4 regions of the Streptomyces sp. NPDC002623 genome follow, and region 3 is predicted to be linked to each of the others. Evidence: riboswitches for the same ligand, from Rfam matches in the RefSeq annotation. Region 3 holds a riboswitch; each other region holds the start of a gene.
The links. Region 3 has a riboswitch for S-adenosylmethionine ahead of ACWD4O_RS06875 (aminotransferase class V-fold PLP-dependent enzyme). Riboswitches for the same ligand answer to the same signal wherever they lie in the genome.
Positions count from the first base shown of each region.

Region 1: linked by a shared signal. The riboswitch ahead of ACWD4O_RS37550 (putative leader peptide) and the one ahead of ACWD4O_RS06875 (aminotransferase class V-fold PLP-dependent enzyme) in region 3 are both predicted to bind S-adenosylmethionine.
Region 2: linked by a shared signal. The riboswitch ahead of ACWD4O_RS34160 (amino acid ABC transporter permease) and the one ahead of ACWD4O_RS06875 (aminotransferase class V-fold PLP-dependent enzyme) in region 3 are both predicted to bind S-adenosylmethionine.
Region 4: linked by a shared signal. The riboswitch ahead of thrC (threonine synthase) and the one ahead of ACWD4O_RS06875 (aminotransferase class V-fold PLP-dependent enzyme) in region 3 are both predicted to bind S-adenosylmethionine.

Region 1 covers NZ_JBSFWB010000030.1:52,046-58,942, reverse strand. Annotated here, with positions in the region: gene ACWD4O_RS37565 (ABC transporter permease) at 1-681, opposite strand, end outside; gene ACWD4O_RS37560 (ABC transporter permease) at 678-1,643, opposite strand; gene ACWD4O_RS37555 (ABC transporter substrate-binding protein) at 1,652-3,277, opposite strand; gene ACWD4O_RS37550 (putative leader peptide) at 3,511-3,633, opposite strand; SAM riboswitch class IV at 3,667-3,776, opposite strand; gene ACWD4O_RS37545 (dihydrofolate reductase family protein) at 4,028-4,672, shown strand; gene ACWD4O_RS37540 (endonuclease/exonuclease/phosphatase family protein) at 4,749-5,669, shown strand; gene ACWD4O_RS37535 (SCO6745 family protein) at 5,694-6,563, shown strand; gene ACWD4O_RS37530 (NAD(P)-dependent oxidoreductase) at 6,772-6,897, shown strand, end outside.
Region 2 covers NZ_JBSFWB010000024.1:1,825-8,721, reverse strand. Annotated here, with positions in the region: gene ACWD4O_RS34170 (hypothetical protein) at 1-207, shown strand, start outside; gene ACWD4O_RS34165 (glutathione S-transferase C-terminal domain-containing protein) at 603-1,502, shown strand; SAM riboswitch class IV at 1,569-1,688, shown strand; gene ACWD4O_RS34160 (amino acid ABC transporter permease) at 2,085-3,065, shown strand; gene ACWD4O_RS34155 (amino acid ABC transporter ATP-binding protein) at 3,062-3,865, shown strand; gene ACWD4O_RS34150 (ABC transporter substrate-binding protein) at 3,947-4,969, shown strand; gene ACWD4O_RS34145 (GNAT family N-acetyltransferase) at 5,049-5,798, shown strand; gene ACWD4O_RS34140 (putative leader peptide) at 5,810-5,941, shown strand; gene ACWD4O_RS34135 (LLM class flavin-dependent oxidoreductase) at 6,012-6,897, shown strand, end outside.
Region 3 covers NZ_JBSFWB010000003.1:254,430-261,326, forward strand. Annotated here, with positions in the region: gene ACWD4O_RS06865 (rhomboid family intramembrane serine protease) at 1-771, shown strand, start outside; gene ACWD4O_RS06870 (Lrp/AsnC family transcriptional regulator) at 768-1,046, shown strand; gene ACWD4O_RS06875 (aminotransferase class V-fold PLP-dependent enzyme) at 1,064-2,431, opposite strand; SAM riboswitch class IV at 2,575-2,691, opposite strand; gene trpD (anthranilate phosphoribosyltransferase) at 2,769-3,833, opposite strand; gene qcrB (cytochrome bc1 complex cytochrome b subunit) at 3,979-5,616, opposite strand; gene qcrA (cytochrome bc1 complex Rieske iron-sulfur subunit) at 5,613-6,671, opposite strand; gene qcrC (cytochrome bc1 complex diheme cytochrome c subunit) at 6,668-6,897, opposite strand, start outside.
Region 4 covers NZ_JBSFWB010000007.1:127,607-134,503, forward strand. Annotated here, with positions in the region: gene ACWD4O_RS14945 (ABC transporter substrate-binding protein) at 1-1,026, shown strand, start outside; gene ACWD4O_RS14950 (DUF3263 domain-containing protein) at 1,070-1,327, shown strand; gene otsB (trehalose-phosphatase) at 1,374-2,207, shown strand; gene ACWD4O_RS14960 (alpha,alpha-trehalose-phosphate synthase (UDP-forming)) at 2,195-3,607, opposite strand; gene ACWD4O_RS14965 (glucosyl-3-phosphoglycerate synthase) at 3,691-4,635, opposite strand; SAM riboswitch class I at 4,798-4,944, shown strand; gene thrC (threonine synthase) at 4,963-6,279, shown strand; gene ACWD4O_RS14975 (MoaD/ThiS family protein) at 6,332-6,607, shown strand.

The DNA of each region.
Region 1 (6,897 bases), on a different contig from region 3:
CACATGCCGGCCCAGCACCGAGTACCAGCGCGCCCCGCACGAGCGCGAGGCCTCGACGAAGACCGCCTGCCGCACCCGCAGCACCTCCGCCCGGGTCACCCGCGCGAACTGGGCGACGCTGGCGATGCCCACCGCGACCGCCACCTTCACCGTCCCGTAGCCCAGGGCGGTGACCAGGGCCAGGGACAGGAACAGCGCCGGGATCGAGAGGAGCACGTCGACGAACCGCATCAGCACGTCCTCGACCCAGCGGCCCACGAACCCGGCGACCAGGCCGATCAGCCCGCCGACCACGAACGCGACCGCCACCGCGATGAGGGTCGCCTTCAGCGACAACTGTGCCCCGTGCACCACCCTGGAGAACACATCCCGCCCCAGCTCGTCGGTGCCGAACCAGTGCGCGCCGCTCGGGCCGCGGAAGTTCTCCGACGGCACCCCCTGCAGCGGGTCCCGCGAGGTGAACAGCCCCGGCCAGAACGCGGCCAGCACCACCAGGACCAGCAGGAGAACCGAGACCACCAGGCCGGGGCGGCGCACGAGGAACCGCAGGAACCGCCGCGGTCCGGCGCCGCGCCCGAGCACCCGGGCGTCGCCGCCCGGTCCGACCGGCCGCGCCGTGCCGAGCGTGGCGTCGGCGGAGCGGTCATCGGCAAAGACGCCGTCGGCGAGGGTCTGGCTCATGCCGGACTCACCTTCCTGTTCCTGCTCGAGGCCACCACGATCCGCGGGTCCAGCAGCGGATAGACGAGGTCGACGATCAGATTGGCGGCGACGAAGATCACCGCGCCGAACACCACGACCCCCTGGACCAGCGGGATGTCCTGGACCGTGACGGCGGCCGCCGTCACCCGGCCGAGGCCGTCGCGGGAGAACACCGTCTCCACGACGACCGACCCCGCGATCAGCTGACCGGCCAGCAGTCCGACGACCGTCAGCGCGGGCAGCGAGGCGTTGCGCAGCGCATGCCGCAGATGGATCCGCAGCCGCCCGGCGCCCTTGGCCCGCGCGGTCTCCACATAGGCCTGGTCCAGCGCCGTGAACAGACTCTTGGACAGCACCTGAGCGACCAGCGCGCCGGTCGGGATCGCGAGGGTCACCGCGGGCAGCACCAGACCGCGCAACCCGTCGTTGCCGAACGCCGGGAACAGCCGCAACCGGAACGAGAACAGCTCCACCAGCAGCAGTCCGACCCAGAACGTGGGCACCGACACCCCCAGCGGGGGCAACGACAGCAGCAGCTGCCGCAGCCACCGCCGGCTGGTGTAGGTCGCCAGCACCGCGAGAGAGCCGCCGCCCAGTACCGCGAGCAGCAGCGCCGCCCCGGTCAGCTGAAGGGTCCCCGGCAGCGCATCCGCCAGGCTCGAGGTCACCGGCCGGCCGGTGGAGATCGAGTCGCCGAAGTCCCCGCGCACCGCCCGGCCCAGGTAGTCGGCGTACTGCGCGAGCACCGGCTTGTCGAAGCCGTACTGATGCCGGAGCGCGGCCAGTTGGGCCGGATCGACCTGCCCGGTGTCCGCTCCGGCGCCGGCCATCGCCGACACCGGGTCACCGGGCAGGAAGTCCAGCACGAGGAACGCCACCGTGTAGGCCGCCCACAGCACGCCGATCGCCTGCGCGACGCGTTTGACGACATAGAGACGCATGGCGGCCGTCAGCCGATCCAGGTGTCGTGCAGCTGGATCCGGCTGGAGGCGTCGAAGTCGAGACGGTGCACCTTCTTCGACACCCCGAGCTGGGTCTGCAGCTCCACCACGGGGACGACATAGGCGTTCCGCACGAGCAACTCCTGGGCCTGGACCACCAGTTGCTTCCGCTCGGCGGTGTCGGCCGTCGCCGCCTGCTCGCTCAGCGCGGTGTCCAGGGGGCCGGCGGACAGCTGGTAGAAGTTGGCCAGACGGGTGGAGAACGAGCTGCGCAGGATGTCCGGGTCGGCGCGGGTCACATTGCCCCACACCACATCGAAGTCACCGGACTGCAGCGTCGGCGCGAACTGGGTGACCGGCAGCTGCTTGAGCACCACACCGATGCCGACGGCCTTGAGCTGCTGCTGGATCAGCTCCAGCGAGGGCTGATTCGTGGCCGCGTTGGGGAACCACGAGACGGTCAGGCTGAGCTTCTTGCCGTCCTTCACCCGGATGCCGTCGCCGCCGGTCTTCCAACCCGCCGAGTCCAGCAGGGACTTGGCCTTCGCCGCGTCCAGGGTCAGCTCCGCGCCGAGGTCGGAGTAGTCGGGGGTGGTGTGCGCCAGGATGCTGGTCGCGGGCTCGGTACCGGTCGGGAACACGGTGTCCACGACCTGCTGCCGGTCGACGGCGTACGAGATCGCCTGCCGTACCCTGACGTCCTTCAGCGCCGGCCGGGAGTTGTTCAGCCCCAGGTTGAACACCACCCCGGGATTGGCCCGTTGCTGAAGGTCCACCTGGCCGCCGCTCTTCAGCGCCGACTCGTTGGACCTGCCGACGCCGCTGATCGCGTCCACCTGCCCGGACTGGAGGCTCCCGGTGCGCACACCCGCCTCCGGCACCACCTTGAACACCAGCTTGTCCAGGTACGCCTCGCCCTTCTTGGTCCACAGCGCGGAACCCCACGCGTACCCGGCGCGCCTGGCCAGGGCGATCGACTGGTTCTGCACGTAGTCCTTCAACACGAACGACCCGGAACCGACCACGCCCTGACTGCACTTGTCCTGCGGGCTCTTCCGCACGCTCGCCGACGACTCGATGCCCAGCGAATGCGTCGCCGTCGCCTGGAGGAACTGCGCGTTGGGCTGCTTGAACGTGACCCGGACCGTGAGCGGATCGACCACGGTCGTGCTGTCCACGCCGCTCAGATACCCCTGTGCCAGCGTGCCCAGGGCGCCGAGCTTCGGCACCGCGTCGAAGTTGTCCTTGACCACCTGGGCGGTCAGCGCCGACCCGTCGCTGAAGGTGACGCCCGATCTCAGATGGAAGGTGAAGGTCGTGGCGTCCGCGCTGATGTCCCAGCTCTTCGCGAGCCAGGGCACGATCTTGCCGGTCTTGGGGTCCTGGTCGGTCAGGGAGTCCACGATCTGGCGCAGCGAGTAGATCGTGTCGTTGCTGCCCACCTGCTGGGGGTCGACGCAGCCGGCGTCCGACCCGACGGCGAAGGTCAGCGTGCCGCCGGAGCGGGCCTGGCCGCCGCCGCTGCTCGAACTGCCGTCGCCGCCCGCCGAGCAGGCGCTCAGCAGCACGCCGCTCGTCACGAGCACCGCGAGGGCCGCCCACCGGGTGGGCCGGGAATCCGTACGCGCTATCACGGAATGGTTCTCCTACTCCGAAGCCGTCGCGCACGTGCCCGTTCAGAACGTCCGGGCAGGGCGACGCAGGGGAAGTCGACTGCGAGGGGAAAGAGGAAGGAAAGGGGAGGAAGGGAGGGAGGCGTGGGATCGCCGGAGCCGCCGACGGCGGACGTCGGCCGCGGAGGTGACGTCCGGTCAGCCGCTGCACACGGGCGTGCGGAGACGAGCCGTCGGGAGGCGCTGGGGAGGGGCTACAGGGAGGTGCTACACAGACAGCCGGCGAAGCGCTGGAGATCGATGTGGCGCCGGCGCGAGAGTCCGGAGAACGCCGCCGCGGCGGCGAGAGAGGCACTCAGACTGCAGTCGATCCGCACGGTGGTCCTCCCCTCTCAGGCCCCGGTGCCGGGGCCGCGCGCTTGCAGGGTCGTCGACCCCGCCGGGCTTTCACCTGGAGCACCCCACCGCGGAGGAGGGTTGCCGGTCAGCAAGCCAGGGCTTGACGCTGACACTCAATGCCACTCGCGATCGTACGGATCACTTCCTTGACCCGTCAATATCGCAATATCGTCGTCCAAATGCCGGACGTCGGCATCGGACGGCATGGACAGGCCGCTGACCTGCGGCGACGCCGGACACCGGGCGGCCACCCGGCGTGGACGCGGCCTGTGATCCATCGTGAACGGGAGTGCCGGTGCGGCGTCCCGATGAGTTTGCCGACGCCCACAGGTCTACCTACCGACCGGGACGACCAACTCATCAGGAGTAGCCATGGGCCTCATCGACATCGAGCTGTTCGCGACCCTCGACCTCGTCGGGCAGTCGCCCGGCGGCCCCGACGAGGACCCCGCGGGGTTCCCGTTCGGCGGCTGGCAGGCGCCCCTGCTGGACGAGGTCGCCGGGGCGCAGATCGGCGCCGCTTACGAAGGCACGGACGCCCTCCTGCTCGGCCGGCGGACGTACGACATCTTCGCCGCCTACTGGCCGCACCAGAAGGGCGGCGAGGACAACGAGATCGCCACGCTCTTCAACAGCGTCCCGAAGTACGTGGCCTCCCGCGGCAGGCCCGACCTCTCATGGGCCGGGTCCACGCAACTCGGCCCGGACCTGGCCGGCGCGGTGCGCGAGATCCGTGACCGGCACAAGCACATCAAGGTCGTCGGGAGCCTGAACCTGGTACAGACCCTCCTGCGCGAGAAGCTCTTCGACCGTCTCGACCTCTGGGTGCACCCGATCGTGCTCGGCGTCGGGAAGAAGGTGTTCGACGGTGGCGCGGTGCCCACGAACATCACGCTCCTCGAACCGCCGGCGGCAAGTCCGAAGGGCACCGTGTACCTGCGCTACGGGCTCTCCGAAGGCACGCCCCGCACAGGGGACATGAGCGCACCCGATCGCGGACTCGGGCAGGACGACTGAAGCCGCCCCGCGCCGGGCGGGTCCGGGGCCCGCACACCGCATGCGTCGTTCACAACTCCGTCCCATAACCTCGTCCATGGAGACGTCGGATGCCACGTGCATCCACTCCTGGGAGGCGATGGTGCTCGGAAAGGACATGCGGCTGCTCGTGGGCGCCGCGATCGTGGCCTGCGTGGTGCTCGTCGGCTCCAGGGCGCCGAGCGGCGCGCCCCGAGCCGGGGCGCCGCCCGTCGACGCCGTCCGGGACGTCGTGCCGAACCGGGTCATGACGTGGAACATCTGCAACCCCTGCGAGGAGAGCAACGCCGACCGGGCGGCGGACATCGCCACGTACGCGCCCCAGGTGATCGGCCTGCAAGAAGCGTGCGTGCGTGACGTCGAGCGGATCCGGGACTACCTGAAGGACCGCTACGGGCTGGTCTACCACGTCGAGTACGGGACGGTTCTGCAGAACTGGGGCCGCTGTGGGGGAGCGCCGTGGAGTCCGGGGGGCTACGGCCAGGCGCTCCTCTCGGCGGCGCCGATGACGGACCCGGTCACGGTCGAATACCCCGACGGCGGATCCGAGGACCGTGGGTACATGGCAGTCACCACCCGTGTGGACGGCCGCTCCGTCCGGGTCTTCAACACGCACCTCGCCGAACGGCGTCAGGAGTCGGTCCGAGCGGGCCAGGTCGGCGTACTCGCCGCGGCCGTCGCCCGGCACGACCGCGCGATCGTTCTCGGCGACTTCAACGCCGTGCCGGACGCTTCCGAGCTCACCGGGATGTGGGAGCTGGCCGCGGACACGGACCCGAAGTGTCATCCCCCGACCACCGGAACCTGCGAGCCGACCACCGACTGGCAGAGCAAGTTCGACTACGTCTTCCTGCGAGGCGTCGTCGCGCTCGAGCACGGTGTGCACCCGACCGAGCACTCGGACCACAACCTGCTGCACACCGACCTGGACCTCGCCCAGAGCGTGGGCAAGGGCGTCGAACCGCGAGCGGCGGAGTAATGACCGGTCGGTAACCTGCTGGGCATGACTACTGCTGCCCTCGAGCCGCGCGCCGGTCGACGTTGTAACCACCCCCTCAACTCCCTGCACGCGACGCACTACTTCGCGCCCGAACTGGGACGGGAGCTGGGTGCTCTCGGGATCACCCATCCCCAGGCCGTGAACTTCGCCGCGCGGGCGGCCGCGCTGGGGGCGGTCGGGGCCGGCGCGGTGACGGCGACTTTCTACAACTACCAGCACGACCTCGTGGCCCGGCACGTGCCCGCGGTGTGGTCGATCGCCACCCCCGCGGACGTGCTCGCGGCACGCGCGCGTGCCGTCGACGCGACGCTGCGGCGGCTGCTGGGCGAGGAGGTCCTGGCGTCCGCGGAGATGGCGGAGGCCGCACGGCTGGCGTTGCGCGCCGTCGAGGCCTGCGGGCGCAGCGCCCGGCCGCTGTACTCGGCGCACGCCGACCTTCCCGTCCCCGACGAGCCGCACCTCGCGTTCTGGCACGGGGCGACCCTGCTGCGCGAGCACCGGGGCGACGGGCACCTGGCCGTGCTGATGTCCGCGGGCCTCGACGGGCTGGAGGCGCTGGTGACCCACACCGCCACGGGCAGGGGCATGACGCCGAAGTGGGTGGTGACCACCCGTGGTTGGACCCTGGACGACTGGAACGCGGCGACGGCCCGCCTGCGGGACCGCGGGCTGCTGGACGGCGCCGGCGAGCTCACCGAGCGAGGCGTGGCGCTCCGCGAGGACATCGAGCAGGAGACCGACCGCCTGGACCGGGCTCCGTACGAGCACCTCGGCGCGGAGGGCGTGGCCCGCCTGACGGCTCTGGGGGCGACGTTCGCCAAGGCCGCGGTGGCGGCGGGAGCGTTTCCGGCGGATCTGCTCGGCAAGGCCTGAGGCGGCCGGGTGGGGCTGACGCGGCCGGCCGGGGTCGGCCGGGCTGGCCGGGGTCGGTCGGGCCGGCAGGCGTCGCCCCGTCTTGCGAAACGGACAGCTGTCCGCTAATTTTCCCCGTAGCGGACAGCTGTCCGTTTCAGTGTGTCGTCGTGAACCGATCACGGTCGGCCGGCGCCACGGCCCCTCCGCACGGAAGACCTCTGCTGCCATGAAACTGCTCATCCTCGGCGCGACCGGTCCCACCGGCCGCCACCTCGTCGACCTGGCCCTGCGATCCGGCGACACGGTCACGGCCCTGGTGCGCAACCCCGCGGCCCTGGACGATCTCGCCGGG
Region 2 (6,897 bases), on a different contig from region 3:
TGCGGCGGCGTCCCCATGGTCCCTGCCGCGCAGGTCCCCGCCGGGCCGGCCGCCGGGGAGACCCCCGGCACACTCATCGGCAAGCGGTACGTGGACGCCGCCGACACCCTCGAACTGCTCTGCACCGCGTCCGGCGCCGGCCGACTGACCTACGGAGGCGAGCCGTTGACCGTCAAGGCCCCCAAGGCGCTGCCCGCCTCCGACTGAGGCCCCGAGTCCCCGGGTGCTGTCCCGGGTACTCACCAGGTGGACGCCCTCTTGACGGGCGGTCGGGGCGGATCGACACTCGAACCGGGAATCCTAGTGAACAGGTAGGGAAGGTAGAGCCAATGGGGCGACGGAAGCCGATCAGCGGCCGAGCGAGCCGCACGGCGTGGTCCTCGCCCCTTCTCACCTCCCGCCGTCACATCGACCTGCAGCGCGTCTGCAGCGCGATCAGCTCCCAGGGCTGAGCCGGGCCCGTCCCCGCGCCGAACCGCACCGGCGGTGTCCCCCGGACACGGCCGCACCCGGCGCGCACGGACGAGGTCCACACCTCCCTGTTCGACGTCGTATCCGCCGCCGCGCGCACCGTCGCTGCGCGCCCCGCCCCGGGGAGAGTCATGTCCGTCACACCACTGGCCGCCGCCCACCCGTCCGCCCGGCCCGCACCCGTCTTCCGGGGCCGGATCGGCCGCGACGCGCGCAGCGGCCACTACGCCGTGCCGCGCCGCTACCGCCTCCACCTGGCCGCGGCCGACCCCGACTGTCTGCGCATCGCCGTCACCCACAGCCTCCTCGGCCTGGAGAAGGCCTGTCCGGTCACCTTCCTGCCCGCCGTCCCGGACAGCCCCGACGGCGGCCACAGCGCGCTGCGCCCGCTGTACGACGCCAGCGCGCACCGGTACCGCGGACCGGCCCTCGCGCCGGTGCTCAGCGACGACTGGTCCGGGCGCATCGTCAGCAGCCACGGCCCCGACATCGCCCGCGACCTCGCCCGCAGGTTCGGCGGCGGTCGGGCCACGCTGTACCCGTGCGGCGCCGAGTCGCAGATCGAGGCCGTCGAGCGGATGTGCGCACAGGGCATCGAGGCGGCCGCCCAGCGCGCCGGAGCGGTCGACGCCGGGGAGGCCGAGCGCGCCGCCGCCCTCGAGACGCTGCTCGACACGCTCGGCGTGCTGGAGCGCGGCCTCGGTGTGCACACCCATCTGATCAGCGATCAGATCACCGCAGCCGACGTTGAGTTGTGGGTCGCCCTGGTCCAACTCGACACCGTGCACCGCTACCACCTGGACGCGGCCGCCGTGCACCGCATCGCCGACCACCCCGCCCTGTGGGCCTACGCCCGCCGGCTGGCCGCCCACCCGGCCTTCAGCGCCCACCTCGACCTGGACGCCATCGCCCGCCGTCACCACGCCCGTTGCCAGGGCCTGGAGGCCGCCGGCGCCGCTGTCCAGATCCTGGACTGGGAGACCCATGCAGCGGACGGTTCGGCGGTCCGACCGCAGGTCAACCGGCCCTGACCCGGTCCATCCACTGGACCGCCGTTGACATTCGTTCGGGCAACTGTCTTACTTACGGCCCAGAACGGTCATGAGCGTCAGCGACAAGCCCTGGCTAGCTGACCGGCAACCCTCGCTCCGCGGTGGGGTGCCCCAGGTGACGACCGGACCGACGTTTCGGTAATGACGTATCGGTAAGCGCGAGGGCCCCTCAGGGGCCGGAACAGTGACGGTGACGGACATGTACGCAGCTCTTCGGACGGCGCCCCGCCGCCCCCGGGGCTGCGTACGGCCGTACCTCGACATCCTCGTCGCCAACCGCGCCGTCGACCTCCTGCGTGTGAACAGCGCACTGTGTACCGCACCGGGCCGTGCCCGCTGTCGGGGCTGAACGAACCCCTCGCACCGCAGCCCCGCCGCCGCGTTCCTGACGAACACCGCCCGAGCGGTGTGCCGTTGTCCGCCCCACCCCGGTCTCCTGTACGCATCCGTGCGCCATGCCCTGTTCGCGCCCCCGGAGCGGCCCCCGCCGCCCCGCCGAAGCGCGTCCGGCCACGCACGGCTGCCGTGACCCGGGGTGTCCGACTTCCGCCGGAGCCCCTCATGAGTGAACCCCCAGGTGCCGTGACCCTCGCCGAGGCCGCACCCGCCGTCGACGTCCCGCCGGCGAAGCTCACCGCCCAGCGCGTCCAGCCGCTGCGCAAGCCCGGACGCTGGATCGCCACCGCCGTGGTCCTGGTCCTGGTGGCGCAGTTCACGCACGGACTGATCTCCAACCCCTTCTACCAGTGGGACCGCTTCGGCTACTGGTTCCTGCGGCCGGTCATCCTCGACGGACTGCTGATCACCCTGGAAGTGGCCGCCTACAGCGCGGTGCTGGGCCTCCTCGGCGGCATCCTGCTCGCCCTCGCCCGGCTCTCCAGGAGCCCGGTGCTGCGCGCGGTCAGCTGGACGTACGTATGGGCGCTGCGCTCCATCCCGCTGATCGTGGTGCTGCTCTTCCTCTACAACTTCAGCGCCCTGTACCAGACCCTGAGCGTGGGGGTTCCCTTCGGCCCGGCGTTCTTCCGCTTCGACGAGTCCCGGCTGGCCACCGACATGGTGATCGCCGTCGTCGGCCTCAGCCTCAACGAGGCGGCCTACGCCGCCGAAGTGGTCCGCGGCGGCATCCTCTCCGTCGACCAGGGCCAGCACGAGGCGGCCGCCGCGCTCGGCCTGCCCAAGCGCTACCAGTTCTGGAAGATCGTCTTCCCGCAGGCCCTGCGGTCGATCACGCCGAACTACGTCAACCAGCTGATCGGCCTGGTCAAGTCCACCTCGCTGGTCTTCTATGTGTCGCTGCTCGACCTGTTCGGCACCGCGCAGACCATGGGGGCCACGTACCCCGGCGACATCGTGCCGCTGCTGCTGGTCGTCACCGTCTGGTACCTGATCCTGACCAGCCTCGTCTCCGTCGTCCAGTTCTACGTCGAGCGGTACTACGCCCGGGGCGCCACGCGTTCCCTGCCGCCGACGCCGTTGCAGAAACTGCGGACCGGTCTCACCGACCTGCGGGCCCGCATCCGCCGGGAGGCCGCCGTATGACCACCGAGACCGTGCAGAGCGCCGCCATCGCCGCGGTCGTGCCCGCCGCCGTCGAGGTGCACGACGTGCACAAGTGGTACGGCGCCCACCGCGTCCTGGACGGGGTGAGTCTGACCGTGCGGCCCGGCGAGGTCACCGTGATCCTCGGCCCGTCCGGCTCCGGCAAGTCCACCCTGCTGCGGGTCATCAACCACCTGGAGAAGCCCGAGATCGGCTACGTCAGCGTCAACGGCGAGCTGATCGGCGTCCGCCGGCACGGCGACCGGCTGCGCGAGCTGAGCGAACGGGCCATCCTGACCCAGCGGGGCCGGATCGGCTTCGTCTTCCAGAACTTCAACCTCTTCCCGCACCTGACCGTGCTGGACAACGTCGCCGCCGCCCCCGTTGCCACCGGGCGACTCGCCAAGCCCGCCGCCCTGGAACTGGCCCGCGAACTCCTGGACCGGGTGGGCCTCGCCGACAAGGCCGGCGCCTACCCCCGGCAGCTGTCCGGCGGCCAGCAACAGCGCGTCGCCATCGCCCGCGCCCTCGCGCTGCGCCCCGGCGTCATCCTCTTCGACGAACCCACCTCCGCGCTCGACCCCGAGCTCGTCGGCGAGGTCCTCGCCGTCATCAAGGACCTGGCGACCAGCGGCACCACGCTCGTCATCGTCACCCACGAGGTCGGATTCGCCCGCGAGGTCGCCGACCGGGTCGTCTTCATCGACGAAGGAAAGATCGTCGAACAGGGCCCGCCCGGCGAGGTCCTCGACCGACCGCAGCACGAGCGGACGCGGGACTTCCTCAGCAAGGTGCTCTGACACCGACGCGCCCCACGACTTCCCCCCACGCCACGCCCTCACGCCACACCCTCACCACCCTCTGAGTCACAAAGGACGGCCATGTCTGCCCACTTCACCCGACGCAGCCTGATTCGCGGCATCACCGCGGCGACCGCGGTCGCCACCCTCGCCACCGGGCTCGCCGCCTGCGGTGGTGACAGCGAGGCCGCCACCACGACCGACAGCTCCGCCGGCAGTGTGACCGTCGGCCGGGTGTCCAACGGCGCCGCCAAGGAGACCGCCCTGAAGGTCTCCGAGGTCAAGTCCATCAGCGCCGAACTGCCCGACGCCATCAAGAAGAGCGGCAAGCTGAACATCGGCATCGGCGCCCTGCCCTCCGGCTTCGCCCCGCTGGCGTACGTCGGCGACGACCAGAAGACCCTCACCGGGGCCGAGCCCGACCTCGGCCGTCTGGTGGCCGCGGTCCTCGGCCTCGAGCCGGAGACGAAGAACTTCACCTGGGAGAACCTCTTCGTCGGCATCGACAGCGGCAAGGTCGACGTCGGCTTCTCGAACATCACCGACACCGAGGAGCGCAAGAAGAAGTACGAGTTCGCCTCCTACCGCCAGGACAACCTCGGCTGGGAGGTCAAGAAGTCCAACACGTGGAACTTCGACGGCAACTACGAGAACCTCGCCGGACTGACCGTCACCGTCGGCTCCGGCACCAACCAGGAGAAGATCCTCCTGGAGTGGAAGAAGAAGCTGGAGTCCGAGGGCAAGAAGCTCACCGTCAAGTACTACCCGGACCGCAACGGCATCTACCTGGCGCTCGCCAGCGGCAAGATCGACGCGTACTTCGGCCCCAACCCCGGCATCGCCTACAACGTCTCCCAGACGGCGGGCAAGGCCAACGCCACCCGTAACGCGGGCACCTTCTCCGGCGCCGGCGAGACGCTCCAGGGTCTGATCGCCGCCACCGCCAAGAAGGACAGCGGACTCGCCAAGCCGGTCGCCGACGCCATCAACTACCTGATCGAGCACGGTCAGTACGCCAAGTGGCTGGCCGCCTACAACCTCTCCAACGAGGCCGTCGCCAAGTCCGAGATCAACCCGCCCGGACTGCCGCTGGACAACTCCTGACCGACCGTCACCATGGCGCTGACGCATGCAAGTTGAGTTAGGAACAACGACAGGGATGACAGGAAGGGACTTCGCCTCCGTGGCCACCTCGATCGACCTCCGCGGAGGCGGAGCTCCGACCTTCACCCACCCGCACGCCCTCGACAACGCGGTGTGGGCCGCGCTCGACGGCCCGCACGCCCACCTCGCCGACCGGGTCGGCCGCGCCGCGCGCTACCCGGCCGACGTCTACGACTTCGCCGCCCTCGCCGACCCCGGGAACCCCGCCGCCTGGGCCGACCTGCTCACCCTCGTCGGCCCCGGAACGGCCGTACGCGTCAAGCCCGTTCAACAGGTGCCCGACGGCTGGGAGGTCATCGGCGGGGGAGAGGGCGTCCAGCTCGTCGCCACCGGGGAGTTCCGCACCGAACCCGCGCCCGAGGCCGTACGCCTCGGCCCCGACGACGTGCCGGAGATCCTCGACCTCGTCGCCCGCACCCGACCCGGCCCGTTCCTGCGGCGGACCATCGAGCTCGGCACCTACCTCGGCATCCGCCGCCAGGGCCGTCTCATCGCCCTGGCGGGCGAGCGCCTGCGACTGCCCGGCTGGACCGAGATCAGCGCCGTCTGCACCGACCCCGGCCACCGTGGCAAGGGCCTCGCCACCCGGCTGATCCGCGCGGTAGGTGACGGCATCCGCGAGCGCGGCGACACCCCGTTCCTGCACGCCGCCGCCGGCAACGCCCCCGCGATCCGCCTGTACGAGTCGCTCGGCTTCACCCTGCGCCGTCGCTCGACCATCGTCTCGGTCCGCACGCCGGGAACATCCCGCAAGGCCGGGGCGTTCTGAGTCATGTCGAGATGTATGAGGCGCCGCCCGGCGCCCGGAAAGCGGGAGGTGCGGCCGTGACCTGCATACGCCACGCCGTGCACCTCTACTCCCGGCCCCACATCGACCTTCAGCGCGTGGCCGGCGCGCTCTGTTGCTCCTGACGTTCTCCACTGCCGCACCCCTGTCATGGGTGGCGTGCGCTCTCGTACGGACCTCCAGGAAGGCACCCTCGTGTCCTCGACCCCCTCCTCCCCGCTGCATCTCGCCGTCGCTCTGGACGGCACCGGCTGGCACCCCGCCTCCTGGCGCGAGCCCGTCGCCCGACCCCGTGAGCTGTTCACCGCCGGATACTGGGCCGACCTGGTCGCCGAGGCCGAGCGCGGACTGCTCGACTTCGTGACCATCGAGGACGGCCTCGGCCCGCAGTCCTCCCACTTCCTCGACCCCGACGACCGCACCGACCAGGTGCGCGGCCGGCTCGACGCCGTGCTCATCGCCTCCCGGGTCGCCCCGCTCACCCGTCACATAGGCCTGGTGCCGACCGCGGTGGCCACGCACACCGAGCCGTTCCACCTCTCCAAGGCGATCGCCACCCTCGACTACGTCAGCACCGGCCGCGCCGGCCTGCGCGTCCAGATCACCGCCCGCCCCACCGAAGCCGCCCACTTCGGCCGCCGCACGATCCCCCGGATCGAGGCCTACGACTCCCCGGCCACCCAGGACCTGGTGACCGAGCTGTTCGACGAGGCCGCCGACTACGTCGAGGTCGTTCGCCGCCTCTGGGACAGCTGGGAGGACGACGCGGAGATCCGGGACGTGGCGACGGGCCGCTTCGTCGACCGCGACAAGCTCCACTACATCGACTTCGAGGGCCGTCACTTCAGCGTCAAGGGGCCCTCCATCACCCCGCGCCCGCCGCAGGGCCAGCCCCTGGTCACCGCTCTCGCGCACGACACGGTCCCCTACCGGCTGGTGGCCCGCGCCACCGACGTCGGGTATGTCACCCCGCACGACACCGACCAGGCCCGGGCGATCGTCGCCGAGATCCGCGCCGAACAGGAGCGGGCCGGGCGGGCCGCCGAGCCGCTGCACATCTTCGGGGACCTGGTGGTCTTCC
Region 3 (6,897 bases):
AGCGGAACGGTCGGCAGGACGGTCCGCAAACCCTCGGCGCCGGTGACCTACGGACTGATCGCCGTGTGTTGCCTGATCTTCGTCATCGGCCCCGCCTCGGGCTTCAATCCGGGCTACGGCACCGGCGACGAGCTGCTGGCCGCGCAGCGGGCCTACTTCCGGCGCTGGGGCGTGGTGCCCGCCGAGCTCTTCGCGGGCTCCCCACGGGCCGCCCTGACCCCGGCCACGGCCCTGTTCGTGCACGGCAGCTGGGTGCATCTGCTGGGCAACATGCTCTTCCTCTACGTCTTCGGGGCGATGACCGAGGAGCGGATGGGCCGCGTCGAGTTCACGCTCTTCCACCTCGGCTGCGGCTATCTGGCCCTGCTGGGCTACGCCGCCGCCAACGCCGGTTCCGCGCAGTCCCTGGTCGGGGCCTCCGGGGCGATCTCGGCGATCCTCGGCGCGTTTCTGTACCTGTTCCCCCGAGCGCGGGTGACCAGCCTCCTGCCGTTCCTGTTCTTCCTGCCGCTGCGCTTCCCCGCCTGGGTCGTGCTGCCCTTCTGGGCGGCCCTGCAGTGGGTGGCGGCGGGCCGGGCCACCGCCGGGCCCGGGGTGGCCTACCTGGCCCATGTGGTGGGCTTCGGCCTGGGGCTCGTCTACGCGTGGGCCCGTTTCGGCCACAGAAGGGGCCCGAAGGGCGGCCTGGGCAGGACGGCGGCGGGGAACGGGCGGGCGACTAGAGTGAGGGCCGCCCCAGCAACGGCCCCCGAGGGAGAGAACCAGCCGTGATCACCGCGATCGTCCTCATCAAGACCAGCGTGGACCGGATCCCCGAGATCGCCGAGCGGATCGCCTCGCTGGACTCCGTGAGCGAGGTCTTCTCCGTGACCGGGACCTACGACCTGATCGCCATGGTCCGGGTGAAGCAGCACGAGGACCTGGCGGAGGTCATCCCCGGGAGCATCAGCAAGATCCCGGGGGTCGAGGGGACGGACACGCACGTCGCCTTCCGCACCTACTCCCAGCACGACCTCGAGGCCGCGTTCGCCATCGGCCTGGAGTAGGCCCCGGCGCCGGCGCCCTACACCGCGGGGACGCAGCGGCCGTCCTGCGTGCGGTACTGCCACCGCGCGCCGTCGGTCACCAGTTCCCGTACGGCGGTCACGAAGCGCTCCACGTGCTCGTCGGGGGTGCCCGCGCCGAAGCTCACCCGGATGGCGTTGAGGGACTTCTCCCCGGGGGCCGCCTCGGGGGCGCCGCACTCGCCCTGGCTGTGCAGGTCGCCGCCCAGGAGGGTGCGGACCAGCGGGTGGGCGCAGAAGAGGCCGTCCCGGACGCCGATGCCGTACTCGGCGGAGAGGGCGGCGGCGAAGTGGGAGCTGTTCCAGCCCTCGACGACGAAGGAGATCACGCCCACCCGCGGGGCGTCGTCGCCGAACAGGGACAACACCCTGACCTGCGGCACCTCGGCCAGACCGGCCCGTACCTTCTCGATCAGGTACTGCTCACGGGCCACCAGCGCCTCGAAGCCGGCCTCGGTCAGCGCCTTGCAGGCCGCGGCGATGGAGTACGCGCCGATCACGTTCGGGGAGCCGGCCTCGTGGCGGGCGGCGCTCTCGTGCCACTCCACGTCCACTCCCCCGTCCTCGCGCCGGGTGACCTTGCGGCTGGCGCCGCCGCCCGCGAGGTACGGGTCGGCGGCCTGGAGCCAGTCGGCGCGGCCGGCCAGGACGCCGGAGCCGAAGGGCGCGTACAGCTTGTGGCCGGAGAAGGCGACCCAGTCGACGTCGAGGTCCCGCACCGACACCGGGTGGTGGGGGGCGAGCTGGGCGGCGTCCAGGACGATGCGGGCGCCGTGGGCGTGCGCGGCCGCCGCCAGCTCGCGCACCGGCCACAGCTCGCCGGTGACGTTCGAGGCGCCGGTCACGCAGACCAGGGCCGGGCCGTACGGGTCACGGTCGGCGAGGGCGCGCTCCAGGGTCTCCACGGCCTGGCGCGGGGTGCGCGGGGCGTCCAGGTAGGTGACCCGGGCGTCCTTCCAGGGCAGCAGCGAGGCGTGGTGCTCGGTCTCGAAGACGAAGACCTGGCAGTCGGCGGGGAGGGCCGCGGCGAGCAGGTTGAGGGAGTCCGTGGTGGAGCGGGTGAAGATCAGCTGGTCGTCGGGGCGGCAGTCCAGGAACTCGGTGACCGTCCGGCGGGCGTTCTCGAACAGGTCGGTGGAGAGCTGGGAGAGGTAGCCGGCGCCGCGGTGGACGCTGCCGTAGTAGGGGGCGTAGGCCGCCACGTCGTCCCAGACGCGCTGGAGGGCGGGGGCGCTGGCCGCGTAGTCGAGCGCCGCGTAGGCGACCTCGCCGCCCGTGACGAGCGGGACGGTCACATCCCGCCCCAGAACGGGCAGAGGCGCACAAACGGTCTGGACGGAGGCAGCGGTGGAGACGGAAACGGACATGACGGAACTCCCGTGTGAGGCAAGGGAAAAGTGAAAAGGGGTACGCGGAAGCGGGGCTCTGCGCCCTATCGCATTCGCTTGCTCACAGAAGGCTCCCTCGATGACCAGGATCCCTGGCCGCACGCTCTCAGAAGCGTGTGAGGGATCCGCGCTTGCCGTGCACCTTGTTGTGCACAGCCTGGTCTTCACCCGGGGCACCCCGCCACGGACGGAGGGTTGCCGGACAGTCGGCCGGGGCCTCTTGACTGTCACTCATGACCTGACAAAGGAACGTACGCGATGTGATCGTCGTCCCGCAACCCGTGTCCGGATCGCGGGACGACCGTCCGTTGAGGAACTACCTGTTGCTGGCGGCGACCCAGCGCTCCAGCGTCCGCTTGGCCGCGCCGGAGTCGATGGACTCGGCCGCCCGGTCCATTCCGGACCGGATCTGCTCGGCCAGCGTTCCGCTGCCCGGGTCGAGGGCCACCAGCGCGGCCGCCGAGTTCAGCAGCACGGCCTCCCGCACCGGGCCCGGCTCGCCCTCCAGAAGACGGCGGGCGACCTCCGCGTTGTACGAGGGGTCCCCGCCCCGCAGGGCCTCCACGGGGACCAGCTCCAGGCCGACGTCACGCGGGTCGAAGCTCTCCTCGGCGACCTTGCCGTCGCGGACGACCCACACATGGGACGTGGCCGTCGTCGTCAGCTCGTCGAGGCCGTCGTCGCCCCGGAAGACCAGGGACGAGTTGCCGCGCTCGGCGAAGACGCCCGCGACGACCGGCGCCATGCGCGGGTCCGCGACGCCGACCGCCTGGGCCCGCACCTTCGCCGGGTTGGTCAGCGGGCCGAGGACGTTGAACACCGTGCGGATGCCCAACTGGCCGCGGGCCGCGCCCACATGACGCAGCGCCGGGTGGAACTTGATCGCGAAGCAGAAGGTGATCCCGGCCTCCTGGGCCACCTCGGCCACCCGCCGCGGCGTCAGCTCCAGATTGACGCCGAGCTTCTCCAGGACGTCCGAGGCGCCGGACGCGGAGGACGCGGCCCGGTTGCCGTGCTTGACGACCGTGGCGCCCGCGCCGGCCACGACGATCGCCGACATCGTGGAGATGTTGACCGTCTTCGCGCCGTCGCCGCCGGTGCCGACGATGTCGACGGTCCGACCCGGCACCTCGATCAGGTTGGCGTGCTCGTACATCGCCCGGACGAGCCCGTTGATCTCCTCGACGGTCTCGCCCTTGGCCCGCAGCGCCACCACGAACCCGGCGATCTGCGCATCGGTCGCCTCGCCGCGCATGATCCGGTCCAGCGCCCAGAACGTGGCGTCGGCGTCCTGGTCGTGGCCGTACAGCAGGCTGTTCAGGACCTCGGGCCAGGAACGGCCCGCCGCGGTGTCGCCTCCAGCGGGGGTCACAGCGCTCATCAGCCGCTCCTGGGTGTCGTAACGATCTTCTAGGGCTCTCGTAGAAGAGTGTGTCCCCACCCTATCCAGCCCGTGGGCACGGGAACGGGCCCCGTCCGAAGACCGGACGGGGCCCGTTGCGCGGGCGTGGCGACGCCGCAAGCGATCAGTGGTGGCCGTGGCCGCTCGTGATCTCCTTGTACTCCTCGACGGTGGGCTTCGGGATCTGCTGGTCCTCGCCGAAGTACGCGCCGCTGATCTTGGCGCGCAGCTTCTCGGAGCCCGTCACCTTGCGCTCGACGCCGTTCTCGTCGACCGCGGGGCCGATCGCGGCGGGCACGTACTGCTCGTGCGCGGTGAGGGTGTGCAGCTGCTCCTGGCTGAGCGGCTCGTGGATCTCGACGAACTCACCGTGCGGCAGGCGCTTGATGGTGCCGGTCTCGCGACCGTGCAGCACCTTGTCCCGGTCCCGGCGCTGCAGGCCGAGGCAGATCCGCTTGGTGAAGATGTACGCGATGACCGGTCCGACGAAGAAGAAGATCCGGACGAACCAGGTGATCGAGTTGATCGACAGGTGGAAGTGGGTGGCCCACAGGTCGTTGCCACCGCCGACCAGCGTGATCATGTACATCGTGACCCAGGCGACGCCCAGCGCGGTCCGGGTCGGCGCGTTGCGCGGGCGGTCCAGGATGTGGTGCTCGCGCTTGTCGCCGGTGACCCAGGACTCGATGAAGGGGTACATCGCCAGCGCCGCGAGGACCACGCCGAAGAGCACCAGCGGGATGAACACGCCCAGGACGAGCGTGTGACCCCAGATGTTGATCTCCCAGCCCGGCATGAAGCGGATCAGACCCTCGGCGAAGCCCATGTACCAGTCGGGCTGGGCGCCGGTCGACACCTGGTCCGGACGGTAGGGGCCCATGGCCCAGATCGGGTTGATCTGCGCGATCGCCGCGATGGCCGCGATCACACCGAAGACCAGGAAGAAGAAGCCTCCGGCCTTGGCCATGTACACCGGCAGCAGCGGCATGCCGACGACGTTCTTGTTGCTCTTTCCGGGGCCCGCGAACTGCGTGTGCTTGTGGTAGAAGACCAGGATCAGGTGGCCGACCACGAGGCCGAGCATGATGCCCGGCAGCAGCAGGATGTGGATCGAGTAGAACCGCGCCACGAAGTCGTGACCCGGGAACTCGCCGCCGAAGAGGAAGAACGAGATGTACGTGCCGACGATCGGCATCGACAGGATCGCGCCCTGGGTGAAGCGGACACCGGTGCCGGAGAGCAGGTCGTCCGGGAGCGAGTAGCCGGTGAAACCGGTGAACATGCCCAGGACGAACAGCAGGAAGCCGAACAGCCAGTTGATCTCACGCGGCTTGCGGAACGCGCCCGTGAAGAACACGCGCATCATGTGCACGAACATGCCGGCGAGGAAGATCAGCGCCGCCCAGTGGTGGATCTGCCGGATGAGCAGACCGCCGCGCACGTCGAAGGAGATGTGCAGGGTCGAGCTGAACGCCTCGGACATCAGCTGTCCCTGAAGCGGGACGTAGCTGCCGTGGTACTCCACCTCGTTCATCGACGGGTGGAAGAACAGCGTCAGATACACACCCGTCAGGATGATGATGATGAAGCTGTAGAGGCAGACCTCGCCCAACATGAACGACCAGTGGTCGGGGAAGATCTTGCGCATGTTGGCCTTGGCCAGGGAGTAGATCCCCAGCCGGCCGTCGGCCCAGTCGGCGACTCGCTCGCCGGCCGGCGCCTTCCCGCGTTCGCGGGACTCTGTCTTCTCTGTGGTGCTCATCCGCGCTCCCAGAATGCAGGACCGACGGGCTCTTCGAAGTCGCCGAGCGCCTCGAGGTAGCCCTCGTCGTTCACACCGATGCGCAGCTGCGGCAGGGCGTGACCGGCGGGACCGAAGATCACTCGGGCACCGTCGGAGAGGTCGAAGGTGGACTGGTGGCAAGGGCACAGCACGTGGTGCGTCTGCTGCTCGTACAACGAGATCGGGCAACCCACGTGGGTGCAGATCTTCGAGTACGCCACGATGCCCTGGTAGGACCAGTCGAGTTCCTGCTTGTCCTTGATGTTGTCCGGCTGCAGCCGGACGATCATCAGGGCCGCCTTGGCGATCTCGTTCTGGAACTCCTCGTCGTGCTCCTCCAGGCCCTCGGGCTTGGCGAAGGTGAGCGAACCGACGGCGACGTCCGAGGGACGCAGCGGCTCGTTCGTGTTCATGTTGACGAGCAGCTTGCCCTTGGACCACAGCGTGTGCCGCAGCTTGTCCTCGGGCAGCGGACCGAGGTCGCGCAGCAGGACGATGCCGGAGAGCGGCACCAGGGTGAGCGCGCCGAACATCGTGTTGCGGATCAGCTTGCGCCGACCCATCGCCGATTCCTTGGCGCCCTGCTTGAAGTCCGCGTGGACCTTGGCCCGGACCTCGGGCTCGGCCGCGATCGGGTGCCGGTCGTCGGCGACCTCCACGTCCGACATCAGGGTGCGGGCCCAGTGGACCGCGCCGGCGCCGATGGTGAACAGCGCCGTGCCCAGCGTCAGACCCAGCGCGAAGTTCAGCGCGCTGAGGTGGCCGATCGGGAACACGAAGATCGACTTGTCGGCGGGGATCGCCACGTACGAGGCGATGAAGCCGACCGTGGCGAGCATCGACAGCGTGAACAGGAAGGCGACCGCACGCTCGGACCGCCTGGCGGCCCGCTCGTCGATGTCCTGGATGCGGTGCTCGTGGGGCGGCAGACCGGGGTCCGCGAACGGGTTCTTCTCGTCCGCGACGGATACCGCGCCATGGGCGTGGTCCTGCTCAGCAGGCAGGTTCTCTTCTGGAATGTCTTGGTTACTCATGACTTCTTGGCCTTTGCGGTCCGAGCGGCGACCCAGACGGCGACCGCGATCAGGGCGCCGAGTCCGAAGATCCAGGCGAAGAGGCCTTCAGTGACCGGCCCGAGGCCGCCCAGCTCCAGACCACCGGGGTTGTTCGTCTCGTCGCTGTTGACCGCGTGCAGGTACGCGATGATGTCCTTCTTGTTCTGCTCCGACAGGGTGGTGTCGGGGAAGGAGGGCATGTTCT
Region 4 (6,897 bases), on a different contig from region 3:
AAGGTCAAGGCGATGGTCGACGCGGGCGACGCCCCCGACATGGCCCAGATCGGCTCGTACGCCGACTACGCGGCCGACGACCTGCTCTACAAGGTCGGCGACGTCCTCTCCATCCCCGTCGAGGCCGACTTCGTGTCCCAGCTCGCCAACGCGGGCGATGTGCGCGGGATCCAGTACGGCATGCCGTTCGCCTCCTCCACGCGCCTGCTGTTCTACAACAAGACCCTCTTCGCGAAGGCCGGGCTCACCCCGCCGACCACCTGGGCCGAGCTGGCCAAGGACGCGAAGGCGCTCAAGGAGGAGGGCGTGAAGTACCCGTACGCCCTGCCCCTGGGCTCCGAGGAGGCGCAGGCCGAGACCCTGCAGTGGCTGCTCAGCGGCGGGGGCGGCTACTCCCAGACCGTCAGCAGCTACAGCATCGACTCCGTCGAGAACGTCGACACCTTCAACTGGCTGAAGAACGACCTGGTCGGCAAGGGCCTGACCGGGCCGGTCGCGCCCGGCAAGCTCAACCGGGCCACCGCGTTCACCGCGTTCGCCGCCGGTGAGGTGGGCATGCTCAACGGGCACCCCTCGCTGATGAAGGCGGCCGAGGCCAAGGGCGTCGAGTTCGGCATGGTGCCGATGCCCGGCCTCGACGGCCCGAGCAAGGTCTCCTTGGGCGTCGCCGACTGGATGACCGCGTTCAAGCAGAACGGGCACGGCGACCAGATCGGGGACTTCCTCGACTTCGTCTACAGCGAGGAGAACGTGCTCGACTTCTCCCGCGAGTACGACCTGCTGCCGGTCACCAACTCCGCCTCCCAGGTCATGGGCTCGGCCAAGGAGGACGCCGACCTCAAGCCGTTCCTGGAGGAACTCGCCCTCTCCGAGTCCTACCCCGTCGGGCGGACCTCCTGGGCGAAGGTCAGCGCGGAGATCAAGAAGCGGATCGGCCAGGCCGTCGCTGCGAACGGCAACCCGGCCGATGTGCTGGGCGAGCTCCAGACCACGGCCACGACCCTGGAGAGCGCCTCCGGCGAGTGAGCCGACCGGGCCGGGTGTCAGTCGTGCGCGTTACCTTGCGGGTATGGAGCAGCGAGCGGACGAGGCGGAGGACGCGGGCGGGCTGGGGGCGCTGGAGCGGCGCATCCTCGCCCTGGAGCGGCGCGGGTTCTCCGGCCCCGGCGTGAAGGAGCGGGCGATACGCGAGGAACTCGACCTGTCCCCGGTCCGCTACTACCAGCTCCTCAACGCCCTCCTCGACGACACCCGGGCCCTGGCCCACGACCCGGTCACGGTGAACAGGCTGAGAAGGGTGCGGGACACCAGGCGAGCCGATCGCTGACGCGATCGCCGGCACGTGGAGTCCGGGGCGTGGATATCGTCGCCGTATGGGCATCCACGCACCCACCACCGCAGCCGGACGCACCGCACTCGACGCGATCCTCGCCGAACCCTCCCGCACCCTCGTCGCCCTCGACTTCGACGGCACCCTCGCCCCGATCGTCGAGAACCCCGAGGACGCCCGGGCGCACCCCGACGCCGTGCCCGCGCTCGCGGCCCTCGCACCGAAGATCGCGGCCGTGGCCGTCGTCACCGGGCGGCCCGCCGAGGTCGCCGTACGGCACGGCGGGTTCGCCGGGGTGGCAGGGCTCGCGCAGCTCACCGTCCTCGGGCTCTACGGAGCCGAACGCTGGGACGCGCGCACCGGCGCCCTGAGCGCCCCCGCCCCGCACCCGGGAGTCGCCGCCGTCCGCGCCGAGCTCCCGCGGGTCCTGGCGGCGGCCGGGGACCTGCCGGGCGTGTGGGTGGAGGAGAAGGCCGGCCAGGCCGTCGCCGTCCACACGCGTCGCGCCGCCGATCCCCAAGCCGCGTTCGAAGCGCTGCGCGCGCCCCTCGGCGACCTCGCGGTCCGGCACGGACTGATCGTCGAGCCCGGCCGGATGGTCCTGGAGCTGCGCCCGCCGGGCATGGACAAGGGCATGGCCCTGCTGGAGCACGTCCGCGAGACCGGCGCGCGGAGCGTCCTGTACGCCGGTGACGACCTCGGCGACCTGCCCGCCTTCGCCGCCGTCGAGCGACTGCGCGCCGACGGCGTCCCCGGGCTGCTGGTGTGCAGCGGCAGTACCGAGGTCGGCGAACTCGCGGAGCGCGCGGACCTCGTCGTCGACGGGCCCGCCGGGGTCGTGGCGCTGCTGCGGGAGCTGGCCGCTCAGCTCGGCTGAACCCCGGGAGCCTCCCGCAGGGCGTTCAGCTGGTCCAGGAACCACTGGGCCGGGGGGAGCGCGGTCGCCGCCGCGGACAGCCGCTTCGTGCGCTCGGCCCGCTCCTCCGGTTTCATGGTCAGCCCTTCGTACAGGGCCCGTGCGGTCTCCAGGACGTCGTACGGGTTGACGACGAGCGCGTCCTCGCCCAGTTCCCAGTACGCCCCCGCCTCCCGGGACAGCACCAGGGCGCAGCCCTCGTCGGAGACGACCGGGACCTCCTTGGCGACCAGGTTCATGCCGTCGCGGATGGGGTTGACCAGGGCGACGTCCGCGAGGCGGTAGGCGGCGAGGGAGCGGGCGAAGTCGTCCTTGAGGTTCAGCAGGACCGGCGTCCAGCCGGGCGTGCCGTACGCGGAGTTGATCTCGTCCGTCAGACGCTGCACCTCGGCCATGTAGTCCCGGTAGACGGCGAGGTCCTGGCGGGAGGGGTAGGCGAACGCCACGTGGACGACCCGCTCGCGCCATTCCGGGTGGTCGTCGAGCAGCTGCCGGTAGGCCAGCAGCCCGCGCACGATGTTCTTGGACAGCTCGGTGCGGTCGACGCGGACGATCGCCTTCCGGTCCGTGCCGCCGATCTCCTCGCGCAGGGCGGCGATCCGTTCCTCGACGTCCGCCCGGTGCGAGCGCTCCCGCAGGAAGTCGGCGTCGGCCCCGAGGCCGTGCACGCCGACCTGCGTCTTCCCCGGCCCGCCGGCGTACTCCGCGCAGCACGCGGTGAACGCGTCCGCCCAGCGGTGGGTCAGGAAGCCCAGGCGGTCCGCGCCGAGCATGCCGCTCAGCAGCTGTTCGCGGATGTCCGCGGGCAGCAGGCCGAAGTAGTCCGAGGGGGCCCACGGCGTGTGGGAGAAGTGCGCGATCCGCAGGTCGGGGCGGAGTGCGCGGAGCATCCCCGGGACCAGACACAGGTGGTAGTCCTGGACGAGGACGGCCGCGCCGTCCGCCGCCTCCTCCGCCAGGGCCTGCGCGAACGCGTGGTTGTACGTCTCGTACGAGGCCCACTGGCGGCGGAACTCCGCGTCGAAGACCGGTTCCAGCGGGGTCTGGTAGAGCAGGTGGTGGACGAACCACAGGACCGAGTTGGCGATGCCGTTGTACGCGTCGGCGTGCACATCGGCCGGGATGGGCAGCATGCGCACGCCCTCCTCGCCGACCCCGCGCCGGACCGCCTCCCGGTCGCCGTCGGACAACGCCGAGCACACCCACAGCGCGCCCGCGTCCGGCCCGATGGCCGACAGGCCGGAGACCAGCCCGCCGCCGCCGCGTTTCGCGCGCAGCGAGCCGCCCTCGTCGACCGTGTACGAGACCGGGCCGCGGTTGGACGCGACCAGGACCTGAGCAGCTCCACCGGTGGTAGCCATAGACCTCAACCTAGCCCGCTCCGGAAACGCTCAAACGTACGGTCGCCCTGTGTGGCCAGGACGTATACAACGGGTGTGCGGTGTTACGCGACCTTGCGGGACTGGTACTCCGCGATCTCCGCCATCGGCGGCCGCTCCTCGGTGTCCACGGAGTAGGTGCGCGGTTCGAAGCCGTCCGGGCTGCGTTCGAACTGGGTGAGGGAGGGGCGGATCAGGTGTCCGCGGGCCAGCCGGAGCTGGGCGGTGCGGTAGATCGCCGCGGCCATCCGGCCGAGGGCCTGACCGTCCTGGTGGCGGTGCTTGCGGACGCCGACGTCGACCTGGGCGAGGGCGTCGAGGCCCACCAGGTGCAGGGCGTCGACGAGCATGCCCAGCTCCACGCCGTAGCCGACCGGGAAGGGCAGCTGCTCCAGCAGGCTGCGGCGGGCCGCGTACTCGCCGCCGAGCGGCTGCACGAACCCGGCCAGCTGCGGCCAGTGCATGTTCAGCAGGGGCCGGGCCATCAGCTCGGTGACCCGCCCGCCCTGGCCGGCCGCGCCGCCCAGCGGACGGTCGTACATGCCCTTGACGAGGTCCACCCCGGGGTCGGTCAGCAGCGGGCCGACGATGCCCGAGACGAAGTCGGAGGAGAACTCCTTCAGGTCGGCGTCGATGAAGCAGACGATGTCCCCGCCGGTGACGAGCAGCGAGCGCCACAGGACCTCGCCCTTGCCGGGCACGGCCGGGATGCGCGGCAGGATGTCGTCCCGGTGGACGACCCGGGCTCCGGCCGCCGCGGCGACCTCGGAGGTCCGGTCGGTCGATCCCGAGTCGACGACCACGATCTCGTCGACGAGCGGGACCTGCTGCATGAGGTCGTGGCGGATGATCGCGACGATGTCGCCGACCGTCTCCTCCTCGTTCAGCGCGGGCAGCACCACGGACACCGACTGGTTCGTGGCGCGCTTGGCGGCCAGGATCCGGTGCAGCGGGCGATCGGTCCCCGACCAGGAGCGGGTGGCCAGCCAGCGCTCGACCTCTTCCAGCACGGCGGCTCCTCACATCTCGCGTACATCTCGCGGTTCGGACGACTATCTCAACGATCCTGGGCTTCGGTTACAGTCTTGAACAACGCGGATGACCATCGCATGTCCGAGGTCGTCCACGGTTCAATGAGATCAACGCACTCATTGAGATCAACAACCGAATACCGCTCATCCAGAGGGGCAGAGGGATACGGCCCGATGAAGCCCCGGCAACCCTCCAGCCGGTCTGACCACGTCGTCGTGGTGAGGCTCCCGGCTCGGGAAGGTGCCAAATCCGTCTCACGGCGAAGTGCGTCGTGAGGAAGATGAGGAGAAAGGGCCTCCCCTCACATGGCTGCGCAGAACGTTGCAACCGAATCCACCGTTTCCTCCGCCTCCAGCTCCAGCTCCGCCTCGGCCGTCGACCTCGGTCCCGCCGCGGCGTTGAACTGCCGTGAGTGCGGTCACCGCGTGCCCCTCGGGCCGGTCTTCGCCTGCGAGGAGTGTTTCGGCCCGCTCGAGATCGCGTACGACTTCTCCTCCTACGACACGGAGGAGCTCCGCAAGCGCATCGAGGCGGGACCCGCGAACGTCTGGCGCTACGCGCCCCTCCTGCCGGTCCCGGCCGACGTCGCGGACAAGCCGAACATCAACCCGGGCTGGACCAAGCTCGTCCAGGCCGACAACCTCGCCCGTGAGCTGGGCGTCGACGCCGGAAAGCTCTTCGTCAAGGACGACTCCGGCAACCCGACGCACTCCTTCAAGGACCGCGTCGTCGCGCAGGCCATCGAGGCGGCGCGCGCCTTCGGCTTCACCACCCTCTCGTGCTCCTCGACCGGCAACCTGGCCGGCGCGGTGGGCGCCGCGGCGGCCCGCGCCGGCTTCCGCTCCTGCGTGTTCATCCCGCACGACCTGGAACAGGGCAAGGTCGTCATGGCCGCGGTCTACGGCGGCGAGCTCGTCGGCATCGAGGGCAACTACGACGACGTCAACCGCTTCTGCTCCGAGCTCATCGGCGACCCGGCGGGCGAGGGCTGGGGCTTCGTCAACGTCAACCTGCGGCCGTACTACGCGGAGGGGTCCAAGACCCTGGCGTACGAGATCTGCGAGCAGCTCGGCTGGGTGCTTCCCGACCAGCTGGTCGTGCCGATCGCCTCCGGCTCGCAGCTCACGAAGATCGACAAGGGGCTGCAGGAGCTGATCAAGCTCGGGCTCGTCGAGGACAGGCCGTACAAGATCTTCGGCGCTCAGGCCGAGGGCTGCAGCCCGGTGTCCGTCGCGTACAAGGCGGGGCACGACGTCGTCCGTCCGCAGAAGCCGAACACCATCGCCAAGTCGCTGGCCATCGGCAACCCGGCGGACGGTCCGTACGTGCTCGACATCGCGCGTCGTACCGGCGGTGCGGTGGAGGACGTGACGGACGAGCAGATCGTCGACGCGATCAAGCTGCTGGCGCGGACCGAGGGCATCTTCGCGGAGACCGCCGGTGGAGTGACGGTGGGTGTGACGCGCAAGCTGATCGAGAACGGTCTGCTCGACCCGACGCTCACGACGGTCGTGCTGAACACGGGCGACGGTCTCAAGACGCTCGACGCGGTGGCCGGCACGGGACTGACCGCGACGATCCGCCCCAACCTCGAGTCGTTCCGCGACGCGGGTCTCGGCTAGTCACTGCCCCGCGCCCCCGCGGGGCGCTCCACCTGACCGGAGGTCGAAAGTCATGAGCGTCACCGTCCGCATCCCCACCATCCTGCGCACCTACACCGGCGGCTCGGCCGAGGTGAAGGCCGAGGGGGCGACCCTCGGCGAGGTCATCGCCGACCTCGAGAAGAACCACACCGGCATCGCCGCCCGCGTTCTCGACGATCAGGGCAAGCTGCGTCGGTTCGTCAACGTGTACGTCAACGACGACGACGTCCGCTTCGAGCAGGGGCTTCAGACGCCGACTCCGGACGGCGCCGGCGTCTCGATCATCCCGGCGGTCGCGGGCGGCTGAGCGGCGGCCGGGCGGCGGCCGGGCAGTGACTGACCGCTGTTCAGTACCCGTTGGTAGTAACCGTCGGTAACAGCGATTACCGAGCGTTCATCGAATTGCCCTCTCCGCGATAGAAGCGGAGGGGGCAATTCAGTGTGGTTGAGCGCGGTACAGTTGGGGAACCCGGTCCGGATCACCGGATCCGGAGTCTTTGATTTCTGCCCCGTGCCCGATAAGAAGCAGCCAAAGTGTGTATACCTTTCGCGGCTTTTGTGGCTTTCATGGGGCCCGACTTGCCCTGAATTCAGGCG